3 regions of the Citrobacter farmeri genome follow, and region 3 is predicted to be linked to each of the others. Evidence: predicted binding sites of a transcription regulator. Region 3 holds the regulator's gene; each other region holds the start of a gene.
The links. Region 3 encodes LexA, which represses DNA repair genes until DNA is damaged. Its sites were predicted from a motif close to TNCTGTATGTACATACAGNA; they were not measured.

Region 1 (6,518 bases), 2.1 Mb from region 3:
AGTTGTGTGGCCATGTACACCTTTCCAAATACGGGAGGCGAAGTCATTTCTTCCTGCGCCCTGGTGGCAATGCGTTTGCGTTGTCACGGCCAAAGCACCGTATCATTTGACCCAGGTGCAGAGGCTAGAGTGTTTACTGTGGTTATGCCGATACTAGCGTGTAAAGGCGCATTATGCCATTCACACTTAACGCTGTATAATCATGTATATAGCGTCATGATCGTGCTATTTCGCTACAGAATAAGCGAAAATAGCACTTTTGCATTGATGTACATCATTTCGCTGTCAGGCGCGCATCACCTTAAAGGGGTAGTGTGGCAGAATTTATTTTCTCAACTCGCCGCGGGCGAATTGCTGAAAAGCCCCTGTTTGCGCTACTGTAGCGCGGTAAATCTGACATCAGGAATTTTTATGCGCAATCGTACGCTGGCTGACCTGGATCGTGTCGTTGCTCTCGGCGGAGGGCATGGATTAGGGCGCGTTCTCTCTTCCCTCTCATCCCTGGGTTCACGCCTCACCGGTATCGTGACTACCACCGATAACGGCGGCTCGACGGGCCGTATTCGCCGTTCAGAAGGGGGGATCGCCTGGGGCGATATGCGCAACTGTCTCAATCAGTTGATTACCGAGCCGAGCGTCGCCTCCGCCATGTTTGAATACCGTTTTGCCGGGAATGGCGAACTTTCCGGTCATAACCTCGGAAATCTGATGTTAAAGGCGCTCGATCACCTGAGCGTGCGGCCTCTGGAAGCCATCAATTTAATTCGTAATCTGCTGAAAGTGGATGCACATTTAATCCCTATGTCGGAGCTGCCTGTTGACCTGATGGCGATCGACGATCAGGGGCATGAAGTGTACGGCGAGGTGAATATCGATCAGCTCACCTCACCGTTGCAGGAGCTGATGCTGTCGCCGAAGGTGCCTACCACCCGGGAAGCCGTGCAGGCGATTAACGACGCCGACCTGATTATTATCGGCCCGGGCAGCTTTTACACCAGCCTGATGCCAATCCTGCTGCTGGACGATCTTGCGCAGGCGCTGCGTCGCACACAGGCACCCATGGTTTATATCGGTAATCTGGGTCGGGAACTGAGCATCCCGGCCGCAAGCCTGACGCTTATCGATAAGCTAACCATTATGGAGCAGTACGTTGGCAAGAAAGTCGTTGATGCGGTTATCGTGGGGCCGAAGGTAGATATCTCTGCCGTCAGTGACCGGGTGGTCATTCAGGAAGTGCTGGAGGCCAGCGATATTCCCTATCGCCATGACCGCCAGTTATTACACAACGCGCTGGAGAAAGCCGTACAGGCCCTGCGGTAAACGGTGCATTGCTGCACCGCCATCCGGTAGTCTCTCACGAAGCCGCGATAAACAGTTCACGCAGCTGATGCAGTTGATCGCGAATCTGCGCGGCCTCTTCGAACTCCAGGTTCTGCGCATGCTGCATCATCTGCCCTTCCAGCTCGTGAATTTTCTGCTGCAGCGCTTTTGGCGTCATGTCCAGTTCGACCACATCCGACGCCGCCGAGGAACGCGACTTGCCTCTGCCCTTCGCCCTGGTTTTCGCAATGTTCTGCCCCAGCGCCAGAATATCGACCACTTTTTTATTCAGGCCCTGCGGGATAATGCCGTGCTCTTCGTTGTACTGCTGCTGTTTCTCGCGACGGCGTTCGGTTTCGCTAATCGCCTTCGCCATTGAGGCCGTAATTTTGTCGCCGTAGAGAATCGCTTTGCCGTTAATGTTACGCGCCGCACGACCAATGGTCTGAATCAGCGAACGTTCGGAACGCAGGAACCCTTCCTTGTCAGCATCGAGAATCGCCACCAGCGACACCTCCGGCATGTCGAGACCTTCACGCAACAGGTTGATCCCCACCAGCACATCAAACTCGCCCAGACGCAGGTCACGAATGATTTCCATACGCTCTACGGTGTCGATGTCCGAGTGCAGATAGCGCACCCGCTCGCCGTGTTCTTCCAGATACTCGGTGAGATCTTCCGCCATCCGTTTAGTCAGCGTGGTTACCAGGACACGTTCGTTGATCTGCGCACGTTTGCGGATCTCAGAGAGCAGATCGTCTACCTGCGTTGCTACCGGACGTACTTCAATCACCGGATCCAGCAACCCTGTCGGGCGCACGACCTGATCAACCACATCGCCGCCTGATTTCTCCAGCTCATAATTGCCCGGCGTCGCAGAAACATAGATCGTTTGCGGTGCAAGCGCTTCAAACTCTTCGAACTTTAACGGGCGGTTATCCAGCGCCGACGGCAGACGGAAACCATACTCCACCAGCGTCTCTTTACGCGCGCGGTCGCCACGATACATCCCGCCAATCTGCGGGATAGTCACGTGGGACTCATCCACCACCAACAAACCGTCGGCGGGCAAATAGTCAAACAACGTCGGCGGTGGCTCACCCGGCCCGCGTCCTGACAGAAAGCGCGAGTAGTTTTCAATCCCTGAGCAGTAGCCCAGCTCGTTCATCATCTCCAGATCAAACTGAGTACGTTGGCTCAGACGCTGCTCTTCCAGCAGTTTGTCATTGGCGAGCAGGACTTTGCGACGATCGGCCAGTTCGACTTTGATCTCTTCCATCGCTTGTACAATGCGTTCACGCGGGGTCACGTAGTGCGTTTTAGGGTAGATGGTGTAGCGCGAAATGGTGGATTCCACCTGCCCGGTCAGCGGATCAAACAGCGACAGACGCTCCACCTCTTCGTCAAACAGTTCAACGCGCAGTGCAATATCGTCGGATTCCGCCGGGAAGATATCGATCACCTCACCGCGCACGCGGAAAGTCCCGCGCTGGAAAGCCTGATCGTTACGGGTATATTGCAGTTCGGCCAGTCGACGCAAAATGGCGCGCTGATCGATAATCATGCCCACCGTCAAATGCAGCATCATCTTCAGATACAAATCCGGGTCGCCCAGACCATAGATAGCAGAAACGGACGCCACGACGATCACGTCACGGCGCTCCAGCAATGCTTTGGTGGCAGACAAACGCATTTGCTCAATGTGTTCGTTCACCGACGCATCCTTTTCGATGAAGGTATCAGAGCTGGGAACGTACGCTTCCGGCTGATAATAGTCGTAGTAAGAGACGAAATACTCGACGGCGTTATCCGGGAAAAACTCTTTCATTTCGCCATACAGCTGCGCCGCCAGCGTTTTGTTGGGTGCCAGCACCATCGTCGGGCGCTGTAGATCGGCAATCACATTGGCGATAGTGAACGTTTTCCCTGACCCCGTTACGCCAAGCAGCGTCTGGTGCGCCAGGCCGTCCTCCAGTCCCTCTTCCAGGCGTCGTATTGCCTCAGGCTGATCGCCGGAAGGTTTAAATGCGGAATTCAGTTTGAACGGTTTACTCATGAGCAGCTACCTGAAGGAATGGGCGGGCAGGTGTGTAATTTTACTCGCAGAAGATAATATTGCCAGTAAAATATACTGGATGAAAAAACAGTAACGCCTCATAATATTTGTGTTACGCGTGATAAAATCGGATCGGAGACGGCTAAAATTTCATCGCTGACAAGATATTATACCAGGAAGCGGGTTTATCCCCAGACCAATGACTTCGTTAACATTGTCAAGATGTGTTATGAAAGTTTTATTGCATTCAATGACCACAATATGACAGCCATTGATTTTATCTAACGAGCTGTAAAACAAAGACTATTTTGTAAAGCCGTCTTTCGCATCAATTCGGCTGGAAGCCGCGTATTCTCTCGCTTGCCCTGCGTTTTCTAACTCTAATACACAAGGTTATCCACAGGAATGGTGGATAACTGCCTGCAGGCCGTATGGTCTGCCGCCTGGCAAATTCCCGGTTCGACCCGCCAGGACGCACATAAAAAAAAATTATCGCTAAATTTTGATTTTTATCAGCTAACGGAGTGCCCCTGGCAGGCGAGATCTTGCTCGCAATTTTGCGTTTTACTCATCCAAGAGCAAAGAGAGATCCAGATATTGTCCTGTGGCCGCATTTTCAGCTCCGGCCGCCAGCCACGGGATTTCACCCAACAGCGGCGCAGGGATAACCCGCTGAAGCGTCGCCATATACTCAGGGTGGCGTTTTCCCGGCGGCGTAACGTCATTCGCCACCCATCCGGCAAGCAGGAGCCCCGCCTGTTCTACAGCCTGCGCTGTCAGCATGGCATGGTTAATACACCCCAGCTTCACGCCAACGACCAGGATCACCGGCAACCGTTCACTCTGAACCCAGTCAGCGAAGGTATAATCCTCCGCAAGCGGTGTAAACCAACCGCCTGCGCCTTCTACCAACAGCCATTCCGCCTGTGCGTCCAGCGCGCGTAGCCCGTCTGACAGCACGTCAGCACGAATCGGTTTCCCCTCATCGGCGCTAATGATATGCGGCGAAGTGGGTTCCGCGAAGGTGTAAGGATTCACCGCCGCATACTCCAGCGCCAGACCGCTGTTGCGCTGAAGCGCCAGGGCGTCACTGTTGCGTAATCCCTCTGGCGTCATTTCACTGCCGGACGCCACCGGCTTGTATCCGGCCGTCCGGTAGCCCAGACTGCGCGCCGCCTGTAATAACGCACAACTGGCGACGGTTTTACCGACTTCCGTATCGGTGCCGGTAACAAAATAACGTTTAGTCACGTTCAATCACTCCTGCAAAAAGATGGTAGGTCAGAGGATATTTCCCCTGCCGCTGGGGCCAGGCCAGCTGCAGCTGCTGCAACTGCGAGCGGGTTAAAACGCCCGACGCGCGCCCCTCGTGCAAATGGGTCGCGCCGATACCTTTCAGTGAGCGCATGGCGCTCAGGGCGTCATCAAACTCCAGCGTCAGGGAGATCGACTGATGCTCTCCCTGCCAGCCGCGCATCGCATCACACAAGGCCTCACAAGATAAAAACCGGTTGCCATGCGCCCGGTTATCCACCGCGCGCCAGGCCTGATGAAGTTCTGGCAGCGAGTCCTGGGCCAGCGTGGTGAAAGCCACACAGCCGCCAGGACGTACGACCCGGTAAAGTTCGCTTAGCGCATGATGCAGACTGTCACACCACTGCACGGCCAGATTGCTCCAGGCCAGGTCGAACGTCGCGCTGGCTAACGGCAGCGACTCGATGTCTCCGGCAAGGTAGTGATGCGCCACATTCTGACGACGCGCCTCGTCCAGCATCCGGTCAGAGAGATCCAGTGCGGTAACCTGACTGCCCCGCTCGCGCCAGTAGCAGCTCAGACGCCCCGGCCCGCAGCCGGCATCCAGCACCTGCAAAAACGGGCGATGCGGCAGTTGCGCCAGCAACGCGTCAGCGCTCAGGCGCTGCAATGTGGCATGCTGCTCATAGTGCGCTGCCGCGCGGCCAAACGCCGCCGCGACAGCCTGCTTATTCACTTGTCCCATGCAGCACCTCCAGCAAACGATCGATATCCTTAGGTTCATGCCCCTGGGTTATCGTCAGGCGCAGGCGGGCCGTGCCAACGGGCACGGTCGGTGGCCGGATAGCCGTGACCCAGCAGCCCTGATGGCGTAAGGTGTCCGCCAGCTGCAAAGCGCGTGCGTTATCGCCGACAATCAGCGGCTGGATGGCACTGTGCGACTGCGCCAGCGTGAAATCGGCATGATTGATTGCCGAACGAAAGCGCTGGATAAGCTTCGCCAGTTTCTCCCTGCGTGCGTCACCGTCCTGACTGCGAATCACCGAAAGCGAGGCCTGTAGCGCCATCGCCTGCGCAGGCGGCATGCTGGTGCTGTAAATCAGATGACGGGCGAACTGCAGCAGATAATCAGCAACGCTTTCAGAGCACAGGATCGCCGCACCGCTGACACCAAAGCCTTTACCGAACGTCACGACCAACAATTCCGGTTTTACCCGCTGCTGCCAGCAGCTTCCGCGTCCCTCTTCTCCATTCACGCCAATACCGTGGGCATCATCCACCAACAGCCAGGCCCTGTGCGCCTGTGCAGCACGCTGAATTTCCGCCAGCGGCGCGCTGTCGCCATCCATACTGAACACCCCCTCAGTCACCACCAGCTGTCGTCCCGAACAGCGGGCGTCAAGCAGGCGCGCGAGATGCGACGGGTCGTTATGGGTAAAGCGGCGAAGCGGGGCTGGACTCAGGCTGGCCGCTTCCAGCAGCGAAGCATGGCTGAGGCGGTCAGCAACAATCCGATCATCTTTTTCCATTAGCGCGGTAATCACCGCCTGGTTTGCGGCGAAACCGGAGATAAACAGCAGCGCGCGGGGATAGCCGAGCCAGTCGGCCAGTTCCTCTTCCAGCTGCTGGTGGGCGATGGAATAACCGCTGACGTGGCCCGAGCCGCCGCTGCCGACCCCAAACCGTTCCGCTCCCAGTTGCCAGGCGCGAACGATATGCGGATGGTCGCTTAGGCCCAGATAATCATTACTGGAGAAATTGAGATAACGCCGGTCATTCACCTCCAGCCAGCGACCGGCTCCCTGCGCGACCGCGTAACGTCGGCGCAAAGTATCTGCCGAACGACGCGCCGCCAGCGCATCGTCGATTTTCTGTTGCCAGGTCATAC
Region 2 (6,518 bases), 290 kb from region 3:
TATGCGCTCAGTTGCGCTTCAGGCTATTGTTGATTTTTTCAACAAGCATAACTCATCAGCGGAAACCGCTTTGCTTAGAGGTTGAATTTTTATATGTATCAGGTTGTTGCGTCTGATTTAGATGGCACACTGCTTTCTCCCGACCATACCCTATCCCCCTACGCGAAAGAAACGCTGAAGCTGCTGACCGCGCGTGGCGTTAATTTTGTTTTTGCGACGGGTCGTCATCATGTCGACGTGGGACAGATCCGTGATAATTTGGGGATTAAGTCCTGGATGATCACCTCCAACGGTGCGCGGGTGCATGACATGGATGGAAATCTGGTGTTTACCCATAACCTGGATCGCGACATTGCCAGCGATCTGTTTGGCGTGGTGAACACTAACCCGGATATCATTACCAACGTTTATCGTGATGACGAATGGTTTATGAACCGCCATCGTCCGGATGAAATGCGCTTTTTCAAAGAGGCGGTATTCCATTACACGCTGTTTGAACCCGGTTTACTTGAGCCGGAAGGCGTCAGCAAAGTGTTCTTTACCAGCCATTCTCATGACGTTCTGCTGCCGCTGGAACAGGCCATTAATGCGCGCTGGGGCGATCGCGTAAACGTGAGTTTCTCCACGCTCACTTGCCTGGAAGTGATGGCGGGCGGCGTGTCGAAAGGTCATGCGCTGGAAGCGGTTGCCAAAGCGATGGGTTACAGCCTTAAAGACTGCATCGCTTTTGGCGATGGCATGAACGACGCTGAAATGTTATCGATGGCGGGTAAAGGCTGCATTATGGGCAATGCTCACCAGCGCCTGAAGGATTTGCATCCGGAACTGGAAGTGATTGGTATCAACGTTGATGACGCGGTACCGCACTATCTGCGCGATCTTTTCTTGCGCTAAAATGATTGCCTGTTAATTAATCAGTTGTCAACTTAACTCTCCGCTACAATGGATACTCCTTATTCTAAGAGATATCCATTGTGGCGTTACTTATCATCACCACGATCCTGTGGGCCTTCTCCTTCAGTTTGTTTGGTGAGTACCTTGCCGGACACGTCGATAGCTATTTTGCGGTGCTGGTTAGGGTTGGTCTGGCGGCGCTGGTATTCCTGCCTTTCCTGCGTACGCGTGGGCACGGCCTGAAAACTATCGGCCTGTACATGCTGGTGGGTGCCATGCAGCTTGGCATCATGTATATGCTGAGTTTCCACGCTTATCTCTACCTGACCGTCTCTGAACTGCTGCTGTTTACCGTGTTGACGCCTCTCTATATCACGCTGATTTACGATCTGATGAGCAAGCGGCGGCTGCGCTGGGGCTATGCTTTCAGTGCGCTGCTGGCGGTGATTGGCGCAGGGATTATTCGCTATGACCAGGTAACCGATCATTTCTGGACTGGCCTGCTGCTGGTACAACTTTCCAACATTAGCTTTGCCATCGGGATGGTGGGCTATAAGCGCCTGATGGAGACGCGCCCGATGCCGCAGCATAACGCGTTTGCATGGTTTTACATCGGCGCGTTTCTGGTGGCTGTGGTTGCCTGGTTCATGCTCGGCAATACGCAGAAAATGCCGGAGACGACACTCCAGTGGGGCATTCTGGTATTCCTGGGCGTGGCGGCTTCAGGGATCGGCTACTTCATGTGGAACTACGGTGCCACGCAGGTCGATGCGGGCACGCTGGGCATTATGAACAACATGCATGTGCCCGCAGGACTGCTGGTTAATCTGGCAATCTGGCACCAACAACCTCACTGGCCGAGCTTTATTACGGGTGCGATTGTGATACTGGCGTCACTGTGGGTGCATCGAAAATGGGTCGCTCCGCGCTCCGTACAAACGGCAGATGCTCGCAGGCGTGATTGCGCGCCGATCGAATAAACGCCTCGGTCACCGGCTGGCGCTGCTCGCCGTCACGCACGGCGGCGTACAGGCGGCTCCACAAGCCATCCCCCAGGGGTCTGGTTACCACCAGACCCTGGCGCTCAAAACTCTCCACAACCCAGTGCGGCAGAGCGGCAATGCCCATGTTTGCTGCCACCATCTGAATCAACAGCAGGGTGTTATCCACACTTTTCAGTGACGGACTGACCCCCGCTGGCTGGAGAAAATGTCGCCAGACGTCCAGTCGACTGCGCTGTACCGGATAAATCAGCAGCGTTTCGCTGGCTAAATCTTCCGGCGTTACCTGCGTCTTGCTGGTCAGCGGATGATCGGGGGCCAGCACCAGCCGGACTTCAAAATCAAACATTGGCGAATAGTGCAGCCCGCTGCGCGGCAGAATGTCAGAGGTCATCACCAGATCCAGTTCGTCCTGCTGGAGCGCGGGCTGGGGATCAAACGTCACGCCGGATTTAAAATCCATCTCCACCTGCGGCCATTTGGCACGGAAGTTTTCCAGCGCCGGGGTCAGCCACTGAATACAGCTATGACACTCAATCGCGATGCGCAAACGAGTCTGCTGCGGTTCGTTGCAGGCCTGCAACGCGCGGTTAATTTGCGGCAGGACCTGACCGGCCAGTTGCAACAGGATCTCACCCTGAGGGGTGAAACGCAGCGGCTGGCTTTTACGAATAAATAACCGAAAGCCAAGGCGCTGCTCCAGATCGCTGAACTGGTGAGACAGGGCGGATTGGGTCTGATGCAGCGTCGCCGCGGCGGCGGCCAGTGACCCGGTATTCCGCAACGCCTGGAGCGTTTTCAGGTGTTTAATCTCGATCATGAAAGTCCTTCACTTCGGCATGAACAAATTGCGCTTGAGGAATATACAGTACTTGCGAATTATAGCAGTGTAAACATCTGGACGGCTAAAACCTGCAAATATTCTAAGAGGCATACAATGACAATACTGAATCACACCCTCGGTTTCCCTCGCGTTGGCCTGCGTCGCGAGCTGAAAAAAGCGCAAGAAAGCTACTGGGCGGGCAATGTGACCCGTGAAGAATTACTGGCGGTAGGCCGCGAGCTGCGAGCGCGCCACTGGGATCAACAAAAGCAAGCGGGTATCGATCTTCTGCCGGTGGGTGACTTTGCCTGGTATGACCATGTTCTGACCACCAGCCTGCTGCTCGGCAACGTGCCGGCTCGTCATCAGAACAAAGACGGTTCCGTCGACATTGACACCCTGTTTCGCATTGGTCGCGGTCGCGCGCCGACCGGTGAACCGGCTGCCGCGGCGGAAATGACCAAATGGTTTAACACCAACTACCACTACATGGTGCCGGAGTTTGTTAAAGGCCAGCAGTTCAAACTGACCTGGACACAACTGCTGGAAGAAGTGGATGAAGCGCTGGCGCTGGGCCACAAGGTGAAACCTGTGCTGCTGGGACCGGTGACTTATCTGTGGCTCGGCAAAGTGAAAGGCGAACAGTTTGACCGTCTGAGCCTGCTTAACGATATCCTGCCGGTTTACCAGCAGGTGCTGGCGGAACTGGCAAAACGTGGCATCGAGTGGGTACAGATTGACGAACCGGCGTTAGTGCTGGAGCTGCCGCAGGCGTGGCTGAACGCTTTTAAACCGGCCTACGATGCGCTTTCCGGGAAAGTGAAACTGCTGCTGACCACCTATTTTGAAGGTGTGACGCCAAACCTTGATGCCATTGCCGCGCTGCCGGTGCAGGGACTGCACGTTGACCTGGTCCACGGCAAAGATGACGTGACGGCGTTGCACAAACGCCTGCCATCTGACTGGCTGCTGTCTGCCGGTCTGGTGAACGGTCGCAACGTCTGGCGCGCTGACCTGACAGCGAAGTATGCGCAAATTAAAGATATTGTTGGCGAACGAGCGTTATGGGTTGCTTCGTCCTGCTCTCTGCTGCACAGTCCGATCGACCTGAACGTCGAAACGCGGCTGGATGCGGAAGTGAAGAGCTGGTTTGCCTTTGCCCTGCAAAAATGTTGCGAACTGGCGCTGCTGCGCGATGCGCTGAACAGTGGTGATACCGCCGCCATTACCGAATGGAGTGCACCGATTCAGGCACGTCGTCACTCAACTCGAGTGCACAATGCGGCTGTGAAAAAGCGTCTGGCGGCTATTACCGCTCAGGACAGCCAGCGCGCAAATGCCTATGAAGTGCGTGCCGAAGCTCAGCGCGCCCGCTTTAAACTGCCCGCCTGGCCAACCACCACGATAGGCTCTTTCCCACAAACCACGGAAATTCGCGGTTTGCGTCTGGATTTCAAAAAAGGCCAGCTTGATGCGAACCACTACCGTACCGGTATTGCGGAACATATTAAGCAGGCAATTGTTGAGCAGGAACGTCTGGGTCTGGATGTGCTGGTTCACGGTGAAGCCGAGCGTAATGACATGGTGGAGTATTTTGGCGAGCACCTTGATGGTTTCGTTTTTACCCAGAATGGCTGGGTACAGAGCTACGGTTCACGCTGCGTAAAACCACCGGTGGTGATCGGCGACGTCAGCCGCCCGGAAGCGATTACCGTCGAGTGGGCGAAATACGCCCAGTCTCTGACCGACAAACCGGTAAAAGGCATGTTGACCGGCCCGGTTACCATTCTCTGCTGGTCCTTCCCGCGTGAAGATGTCAGTCGTGAAACGATTGCCAAACAGATCGCGCTGGCGCTTCGTGACGAGGTGGCGGATCTGGAGGCTGCAGGGATCGGTATTATCCAGATCGATGAGCCAGCACTGCGTGAAGGACTTCCGTTGCGCCGTAGCGACTGGGATGCCTATCTGGCGTGGGGCGTGGAGGCTTTTCGCATCAACGCAGCGGTGGCGAAGGACGATACCCAAATCCACACCCACATGTGTTACTGCGAGTTTAACGACATCATGGATTCTATCGCCGCGCTGGATGCCGATGTGATCACCATTGAAACCTCACGTTCCGACATGGAGTTGCTGGAGTCGTTTGAAGAGTTTGACTATCCGAACGAAATTGGACCAGGCGTGTATGACATTCACTCGCCGAACGTCCCGAGCGTGGAGTGGATTGAGGCGCTGTTGCAAAAAGCGGCGCAGCGTATCCCGGCTGAACGCCTGTGGGTGAACCCGGACTGTGGCCTGAAAACCCGTGGCTGGCCGGAAACCCGTGCAGCGCTGGCGAATATGGTTCAGGCAGCACAGAATTTGCGTCAGGCGTGATCCTGAAAAAGCTGGCCCGGTGAGTACCGGGCCAGAACTTATTTCTTACTTCCGTACTGCGCAAACCACGCCAGCATCCTTTGCCAGCCGTCTTTGGCGGATTCTTCGTGATAGCTCGAGCGATAGTCGGCATTGAAGGCGTGACCGGCATCGGGATAGACGATAATCTCCGTGTTGGCGTTAGCGGCGCGTAGCGCCTGGCGCATGGTCTCCACGCTTTCCTGCGAAATACTGTTATCCTGACCGCCGTACAAACCTAGCACCGGGGCGTTCAGATCGGTCGCCACGTCGACAGGATGTTTTGGCGAATTCAACGTCTTATCACCCACCAGCTTTCCATACCAGGCCACGGCGGCTTTCAACTGCGGGTTATGTGCCGCGTACAGCCAGGCAATGCGTCCACCCCAACAAAAGCCAGTGATCATCAGGCGATGTACATCCCCACCGTTACGGGACGCCCAACTGGCGACGTGATCCAGATCGGCCAGTACCTGAGAGTCCGGCACTTTTGCCACCAGACCGCTGAGCAGGGTGGGAATATCGGCGAAATCATTCGGATCGCCCTCGCGGAAATAGAGTTCCGGCGCGATAGCCAGATACCCCTCCAGTGCCAGACGACGGCAGATGTCCCGGATATGTTCATGCACACCAAAGATTTCCTGCACTACAATGACCACAGGCAGTGGGCCATCGTTTTTTTTCGGGCGCGCGTGATACGCCGGCATATCGTCACCCTGGGAAGGGATTGAGGTAATACCCGCGACAATGGTGTCGTCCGGAGTATGAACTGAGGTAGAGGCAATAGGGGATGCTGCAGGTGCAAAACCGGTTTGTGGTGTTGATGTCATGGTATTCTCCGTACCCTTAGAAAAATAGCGCACTATTAACTATAGACAGCCTTTAACCATTCACACTGCCTCAAACGGTTCGCTTTTTGTTCGAAGAAAGCGAAAATCGGACTGTTAATGTGATTTGAGTCACTTTTTACAGGTAAGTCTATGCAACTTAATTGCATCATGGTGATGAGAATCACGAAAATATCTTAAGTCCTTCGGTAAAGTGTCTTTTTGCTTCTTCTGACAAAAACCGAATCACAGAGGAGTTTTATATGTCCAGGTCTGACGTTTTTCATCTCGGCCTCACCAAGAACGATTTACAAGGGGCTACGCTGGCTATCGTCCCTGGCGATCCGGAACGTGTGGAAAAGATCGCCGCGCTGATGGAGAAGCCGGTTAAGCTGGCATCTCACCGTGAATTCACCACCTGGCGTGCGGAACTGGACGGTAAAGCCATCATTGTTTGCTCGACCGGTATCGGCGGCCCGTCTACTTCTATTGCGGTGGAGGAACTGGCTCAGTTGGGCATTCGTACCTTCCTGCGTATTGGCACCACCGGTGCCATTCAGCCGCACATCAATGTCGGCG
Region 3 (6,518 bases):
CGAATAAAGAACGCGCCCAGGCGGCGGAAGATCGGGCCTGCTGGCCAAAAGTTCAGGTTGATACCCGCGGCAATATGCGGTGGCACCAGCCCCTGGTGATAGAGCACGTAGGAGAGCAGCAGATAGTCCATGTGGCTGCGGTGGCAGGGAACATAGACAATTTCGTGCCCGTCGTGCGCCAGTTGGCGAACGCGCTCGGCGTTATGAACGTTGATCCCCTGATAGAGCCGGTTCCAGGTGAAACCCAGGATGCGGTCGGTCAGGCGAATCATTTCGTATGAGAAGTTGGCGGCGATCTCTTCCATCAGCGCAATCGCGTTTTGCTGTGCCTTTTCATGGGAGATTTTCTTGCTGCGCGCTTCATCTTCGACCGCGCGGGCAATCGCTTTGGACGCCAACAGTTTGTTGAAGAGATCCTGACGTGCAGGCAGGCGCGGTCCCACAGCGGCAAGACGCTGACGGGCGAAGTGCATACGCGCCACGCGTGCCAGTTTCTGCGCAATGATTTTATCCGTGCCGTGCTCATCGGCCATTCGGCGCAGGGACACGGAAGGTGAGAAACGGACAAAGCTGTCGCGCCCCAGCCAGGAGACGGCAAAGAATTTCTGGATGCCGTTAAGCATGCGCAGTGGCGGGTTAACCTCACCCTTCTCACGGCCCGGCGAGCGTCCAAACATCACCGACACTGGCACCATTTGCACATCCAGGTCTGGATTGCTGCGATGCAGGTCGAGATAGTTATGGAACAGCTTGATGGACTCTTCTTTCGGTGTGTAATAGGTGAATACCCGCGGTCCGCCGTGAATGAATACATAGCGTGGCAACTGGGTGCCATCGATCTCCAGCGGCACTAACGGGTCGGGGAGATCGTGCGCCAGACATTGCGCGCGCAGCGTCAGCAAGTCCGCTTTGGAGTTGTACGGTAAAACGTACATAATTGGACGAGAGGTATTGAGTCCCAATTCCGGGGCAGGATCTGCCGGAATAGACTTGCTTTTTACCAGTACACTTAATGGTAAATTCAGGATTTTGTAGTAAATTCGTGGCCAGCCGGACATAAACGATGTAAAGCCTCTGGTTAATAATGCAATTGCGTTGCAAGGATATCAGAAAGTCATGTGAATTTCTGGTGTATCCCGTCATACTTCGCGCCGCGTGCCCTAACTCGAATCACATGAGTTAATTAGACAATGTCATTGACGCCAATAATGCAAAAAGGTTCTTTTAATGGCTAATAATACCACTGGATTCACCCGAATTATCAAAGCTGCAGGCTATTCCTGGAAAGGTTTTCGCGCCGCGTGGATTAACGAGGCCGCGTTCCGTCAGGAGAGTGTGGCGGTTTTGCTGGCCGTCGCTATCGCCTGCTGGCTGGATGTGGATGCCATCACGCGCGTTCTATTGATCGGCTCCGTTATGCTGGTCATGATTGTTGAAATTCTGAACAGCGCCATTGAGGCCGTGGTGGACCGTATCGGCTCTGATTATCATGAACTCTCTGGTCGTGCAAAAGATATGGGATCGGCGGCGGTGCTGCTCTCTATCATTGTGGCGCTGATCACCTGGGGCCTCCTGCTGTGGACACATTTTCGCTAAGGTTTTTTCGACCCTGATTCCATAACAGGTTAAATCTGCTGTTGAATGTGCAGTTTGTGGTTCCAAAATCACCTTTAGCTGTATATACTCACAGCATAACTGTATATACACCCAGGGGGCGGAATGAAAGCGTTAACGGCCAGGCAACAAGAGGTGTTTGATCTCATTCGGGATCACATCAGCCAGACAGGTATGCCACCGACGCGTGCGGAGATCGCACAGCGTTTGGGGTTCCGTTCCCCAAACGCGGCTGAAGAACACCTGAAAGCGCTGGCGCGGAAAGGGGCAATTGAAATCGTCTCCGGCGCTTCTCGCGGCATTCGACTGCTGCAGGAAGAAGAAGAGGGGTTACCGCTTATCGGTCGTGTCGCGGCGGGCGAACCACTGTTGGCGCAGCAGCACATCGAAGGCCATTATCAGGTGGACCCGTCTCTGTTTAAGCCGAATGCCGATTTCCTGCTGCGCGTCAGCGGGATGTCGATGAAAGATATCGGTATTATGGATGGCGATCTGTTGGCGGTACACAAAACCCAGGATGTGCGTAACGGCCAGGTGGTTGTGGCGCGTATCGACGACGAAGTGACGGTCAAACGCTTGAAAAAACAGGGCAATAAAGTTGAGTTACTGCCTGAAAACAGCGAATTTAAACCTATCCTGGTTGACCTTCGCGAACAGAATTTCACCATCGAAGGATTGGCCGTTGGCGTCATCCGTAACGGTGAATGGCTGTAGTAATCCTGTAGGCCGGATAAGGCGTTTACGCCGTTATCCGGCACTCTCACCACTCTCGTTATGACCTCTTCTCAGGCTCGCTCCATGCCGTTTTTTGCTTCTGCTGACAAGGCGCTCTGGCGTCTCGCCTTACCTATGATTTTCTCCAATATCACCGTTCCTCTGCTGGGACTGGTGGATACGGCGGTCATTGGTCACCTGGACAGCCCTGTATATCTTGGCGGGGTGGCAGTGGGGGCGACGGCAACGAGTTTTCTGTTCATGCTCCTGCTCTTTTTACGCATGAGCACGACCGGGCTGACGGCGCAGGCGTTCGGCGCGAAGAATCCTCAGGCGCTGGCACGGGCTCTGGTGCAACCGCTGATCCTGGCGTTGGGCGCTGGGGCTATGATTGCGCTCTTTCGCACACCGATTATCGATCTGGCGCTGCACATCGTGGGTGGTAGCGAAGCGGTGCTGGAGCAGGCAAGACGGTTTCTGGCCATTCGCTGGCTGAGCGCTCCGGCGTCGCTGGCGAATCTGGTACTGCTCGGCTGGTTGCTGGGCGTACAGTACGCGCGTGCACCGGTTATTCTGCTGATTGTCGGCAATATTTTGAATATTGTGCTCGACCTTTGGCTGGTGATGGGGCTGCACATGAACGTGCAAGGGGCCGCGCTGGCGACGGTAATCGCGGAATATGCGACGCTGCTGATCGGTTTGTTGATGGTGCGTAAAGTACTGCGCCTGCGTGGTGTCTCCCGCGCCATGCTCAAACAGGCCTGGCGGGGAAATGTACGCCGCCTTCTGGCGCTTAATCGCGACATCATGCTGCGTTCACTGCTGCTGCAGCTCTGCTTTGGCGCGATCACCGTGCTGGGGGCCAGACTGGGCAGCGATATCATCGCCGTTAACGCCGTGTTGATGACGCTGCTGACGTTTACGGCCTATGCGCTGGATGGCTTTGCCTACGCCGTGGAGGCGCATTCCGGTCAGGCTTATGGCGCCCGCGACGGCAGTCAGTTACTGGAAGTCTGGCGTGCGGCGTGCCGTCAGTCAGGCATCGTCGCACTGCTGTTTTCACTGGTCTATTTACTCGCGGGCGAACCGATCGTTGCGCTGCTGACATCACTACCGCAAATCCAACAACTTGCCGATCGCTACCTGGTCTGGCAGGCGATTTTGCCTCTGGTTGGTGTCTGGTGTTATCTGCTGGATGGCATGTTTATCGGCGCAACGCGGGCGGCTGAAATGCGTAACAGCATGGCGGTGGCGGCTACCGGGTTTGCGCTGACGCTGCTGGCGCTACCCGTGTTGGGTAATCACGGTTTATGGCTGGCGCTGGCGGTTTTTCTGGCGCTGCGCGGGTTGTCATTAGCCTGGATTTGGCGACGTCACTGGCGAAACGGGACCTGGTTTGCTGCCTCGTAATGGTTAAAGATTCTGAATAGTGAATTTAACCCAGAATCTATGACTACACTTAATCTCACGTCCAGCAGAAAACGAACGCAGTTGGGCGGTTTACTCTCACTATTCACAGCCTGGTAAAGAGGACGTTATGATGAATAAAGACGAAGTCGGCGGTAACTGGAAACAGTTTAAAGGTAAGGTGAAAGAGCAGTGGGGCAAACTGACCGATGACGATATGACGGTCATTGAAGGTAAGCGTGATCAACTGGTAGGTAAAATTCAGGAACGCTATGGTTACGCGAAAGATCAGGCGGAGAAAGAGGTCGATAGCTGGGAAAAACGCAACGACTATCGCTGGTAATCCCCCCTCTTACCCGTGAGTACAAGGATGTACCCCCCTCTGTTTGCTTCGGGCGGCATAGCATGCCGCCCTCGCCTTTAACGAGGTTTCTTTTTAACCTGAATCGAATGATCGTGCTGGCACTCGCCAGGGTGACGACAGGCTTCTACTTCCACGCAGGCTGAACATAATCCGTGTGCTTCAATGACATTGTGGCGCAGAGCAAATCCCATCTTCGCCGCCAGCGTATGCATAATGTCTTCCACGCCTTCCGCACACTCTTCTTTCACTGCACCGCAGCGGTCGCAGATAAACATCGCGGAAGTATGGGTTGGCTGATCGAACAGGTAGCACAACACATAGCTGTTGGTGGATTCGACCTTATGCACAAACCCTTGTTCAAGCAGAAAATCGAGTGCGCGATAGACCGTTGGCGGCTTGGCCTGCGGTTCGGATTCACGCAGCAGGTCCAGCAGATCGTAAGCGCTAATCGCACCTTCCTGCAGGCTCATCAGCCGCAGCACTTCGAGGCGCTGTGGGGTCAGGCGCACATTGCGTTGCGCGCACAATTTTTCAGCTTGCGCCAGCAACTCTTGCGTTGTGGTCTTTTCCATTGGGCACCTCGGATCGCGTGGAGTAAGAAAACCCTCACTTTATCATGTTATGGGAGAAACGCCGAGTTCCAGGCCGGAGCGATAAATCGCTCGCTAATCTTTCCCTGATTTACAAACTCTTCTATATATATTGAGGCTTATCACAAAAATAAACGCCCCGGCGATAAAAGGACAGGGGCAAAACAGGCGACTTTTTCCTTGTTAATCACAGCAATGCTCCAACTCTGTCTGGTTGATACTGACAGAGACGATTTTCACCTGCGAATAAAATGGGCTTACTGTGAATAAAAATTTGAATCTTTTGGTGGTGGCGATGACGGGCTCGCTGTTGGCGTCTCAAACCGCGAGTGCCGCAAATTCCTGGACTGAAGCGCGTAATGACGCGATGGGCGGCACGGGCGTCGCGTCGGCAAATTATGGCAGCGGCGTACTCATCAACCCGGCATTGTTGGCGAAGTCACAGCCGGATGATGACATTACGGTGATCTTCCCGGCTATCGGTGGGCAGATTTCCGACAAGGATAATCTGCGCGATAAGATTGATGATGTTACCGACGACGTAAATAACTATCGTCGCACTCTGGACAATATTAATCCCCTCGATCTCTTTGTTCCCGGCAGTACAGGCTACCGGCAGGTGTCAAATGCCGCAGGCGATCTGGCTGACCAACTTGAATCCCTGAAAGGGAAAACGGCCAGTGCGAAAGCTGGGGCTGGGCTTGCGGTCAGCATTCCGAATGATGTGTTGGCTGTGGCCTTTGTGGCGAAAGCCAATGCCCGTGCCCGCGTGAGTTCGTCTATTGATCAGGGCGACATCGACACGCTGCGCGGTGTTGAAGCCGTGCCTTCCAGCATTCTGGCGGTGGATCCCGAGGACCTGAAATCAAAAGGGTTTGGTCGTGCCGCTATTGTCTCTGATTACGGTGTGGCGGTGGCGCGGCAATTCGATCTGGGTGGTGTACCGGTTTCGGTTGGCGTGACGCCGAAACTGCAAAAAACCTGGCTCTACAACTACACGGTCTCGATTTACGATTTCAACAGCGACGACATCAACAGCAGTCGCTATCGCAACGACGATACCGGTTTTAACGTTGACGCGGGTCTGGCGGCGGACTTTGGTGAACACTGGACGGTTGGTCTGAGTGGGCAAAACCTGTTTTCTCGCGATATCGACACAAAAGAGGTGGCTGGCGTTCGCGATACTTACCAGATTCGTCCGTTGGTCACCGCCGGGGTGGCGTGGCAGAACGATCTGCTGACGCTGAGCGCAGACGGTGATTTAACTGAAACCAAAGGCTTCAAAAGCGAGGAAAACTCACAGTTTGTTGGCGTCGGCGCCGAAGTTCGACCGCTCGACTGGTTGGCCGTCCGCGCCGGTTATCGTGCTGACGTGAAGGACAATGACAGCAATGTCTTCACCGGCGGTGTCGGGTTTGCCCCGTTCTATCGCGTTCATCTTGATTTGATGGGGCTGTACGGCGAGGACGAAACCTGGGGCGCAGGCGCGCAGGTCAGCGTGACGTTCTGATGAGTGATAACCGGAGGCATTACGTCTCCGGTTATGCCTGTGCTATAGTAGCGCCCCCAATTCACCGGATGCTCAAAAAACAACCATGTCACCAGAATCACAATCCGCCTTTCCGGCCCACCGTTTTTCCATCGCGCCCATGCTCGACTGGACGGACAGACACTGTCGCTATTTCCTGCGCTTGTTGTCTCGCCAGACGCTGCTCTACACCGAGATGGTAACGACGGGGGCCATTATTCATGGCAAAGGGGATTACCTGGCGTACAGCGAAGAAGAGCATCCGGTCGCGCTACAACTGGGCGGCAGCGATCCGGCAGCA

Region 1: a site for LexA is predicted at 3,450-3,469, ahead of uvrB (excinuclease ABC subunit UvrB). Genes of this name have one in related genera too.
Region 2: a site for LexA is predicted at 2,747-2,766, ahead of metR (HTH-type transcriptional regulator MetR). Genes of this name have one in related genera too.

What each region holds. Positions count from the first base shown of each region.
Region 1 covers NZ_CP077291.1:3,123,801-3,130,318, forward strand. The annotation lists gene moaA (GTP 3',8-cyclase MoaA) at 1-14, opposite strand, end outside; molybdenum cofactor riboswitch at 2-144, opposite strand; gene yvcK (uridine diphosphate-N-acetylglucosamine-binding protein YvcK) at 412-1,320, shown strand; gene uvrB (excinuclease ABC subunit UvrB) at 1,355-3,376, opposite strand; gene bioD (dethiobiotin synthase) at 3,941-4,627, opposite strand; gene bioC (malonyl-ACP O-methyltransferase BioC) at 4,620-5,375, opposite strand; gene bioF (8-amino-7-oxononanoate synthase) at 5,359-6,516, opposite strand; gene bioB (biotin synthase BioB) at 6,513-6,518, opposite strand, start outside.
Region 2 covers NZ_CP077291.1:42,245-48,762, forward strand. The annotation lists gene pldB (lysophospholipase L2) at 1-85, shown strand, start outside; gene yigL (sugar/pyridoxal phosphate phosphatase YigL) at 94-894, shown strand; gene I6L53_RS00230 (carboxylate/amino acid/amine transporter) at 975-1,874, shown strand; gene metR (HTH-type transcriptional regulator MetR) at 1,762-2,715, opposite strand; gene metE (5-methyltetrahydropteroyltriglutamate--homocysteine S-methyltransferase) at 2,833-5,094, shown strand; gene I6L53_RS00245 (dienelactone hydrolase family protein) at 5,133-5,942, opposite strand; gene udp (uridine phosphorylase) at 6,203-6,518, shown strand, end outside.
Region 3 covers NZ_CP077291.1:336,064-342,581, forward strand. The annotation lists gene plsB (glycerol-3-phosphate 1-O-acyltransferase PlsB) at 1-1,058, opposite strand, end outside; gene I6L53_RS01535 (diacylglycerol kinase) at 1,228-1,596, shown strand; gene lexA (transcriptional repressor LexA) at 1,720-2,328, shown strand; gene dinF (MATE family efflux transporter DinF) at 2,413-3,738, shown strand; gene I6L53_RS01550 (CsbD family protein) at 3,869-4,078, shown strand; gene zur (zinc uptake transcriptional repressor Zur) at 4,156-4,671, opposite strand; gene I6L53_RS01560 (conjugal transfer protein TraF) at 4,985-6,199, shown strand; gene dusA (tRNA dihydrouridine(20/20a) synthase DusA) at 6,285-6,518, shown strand, end outside.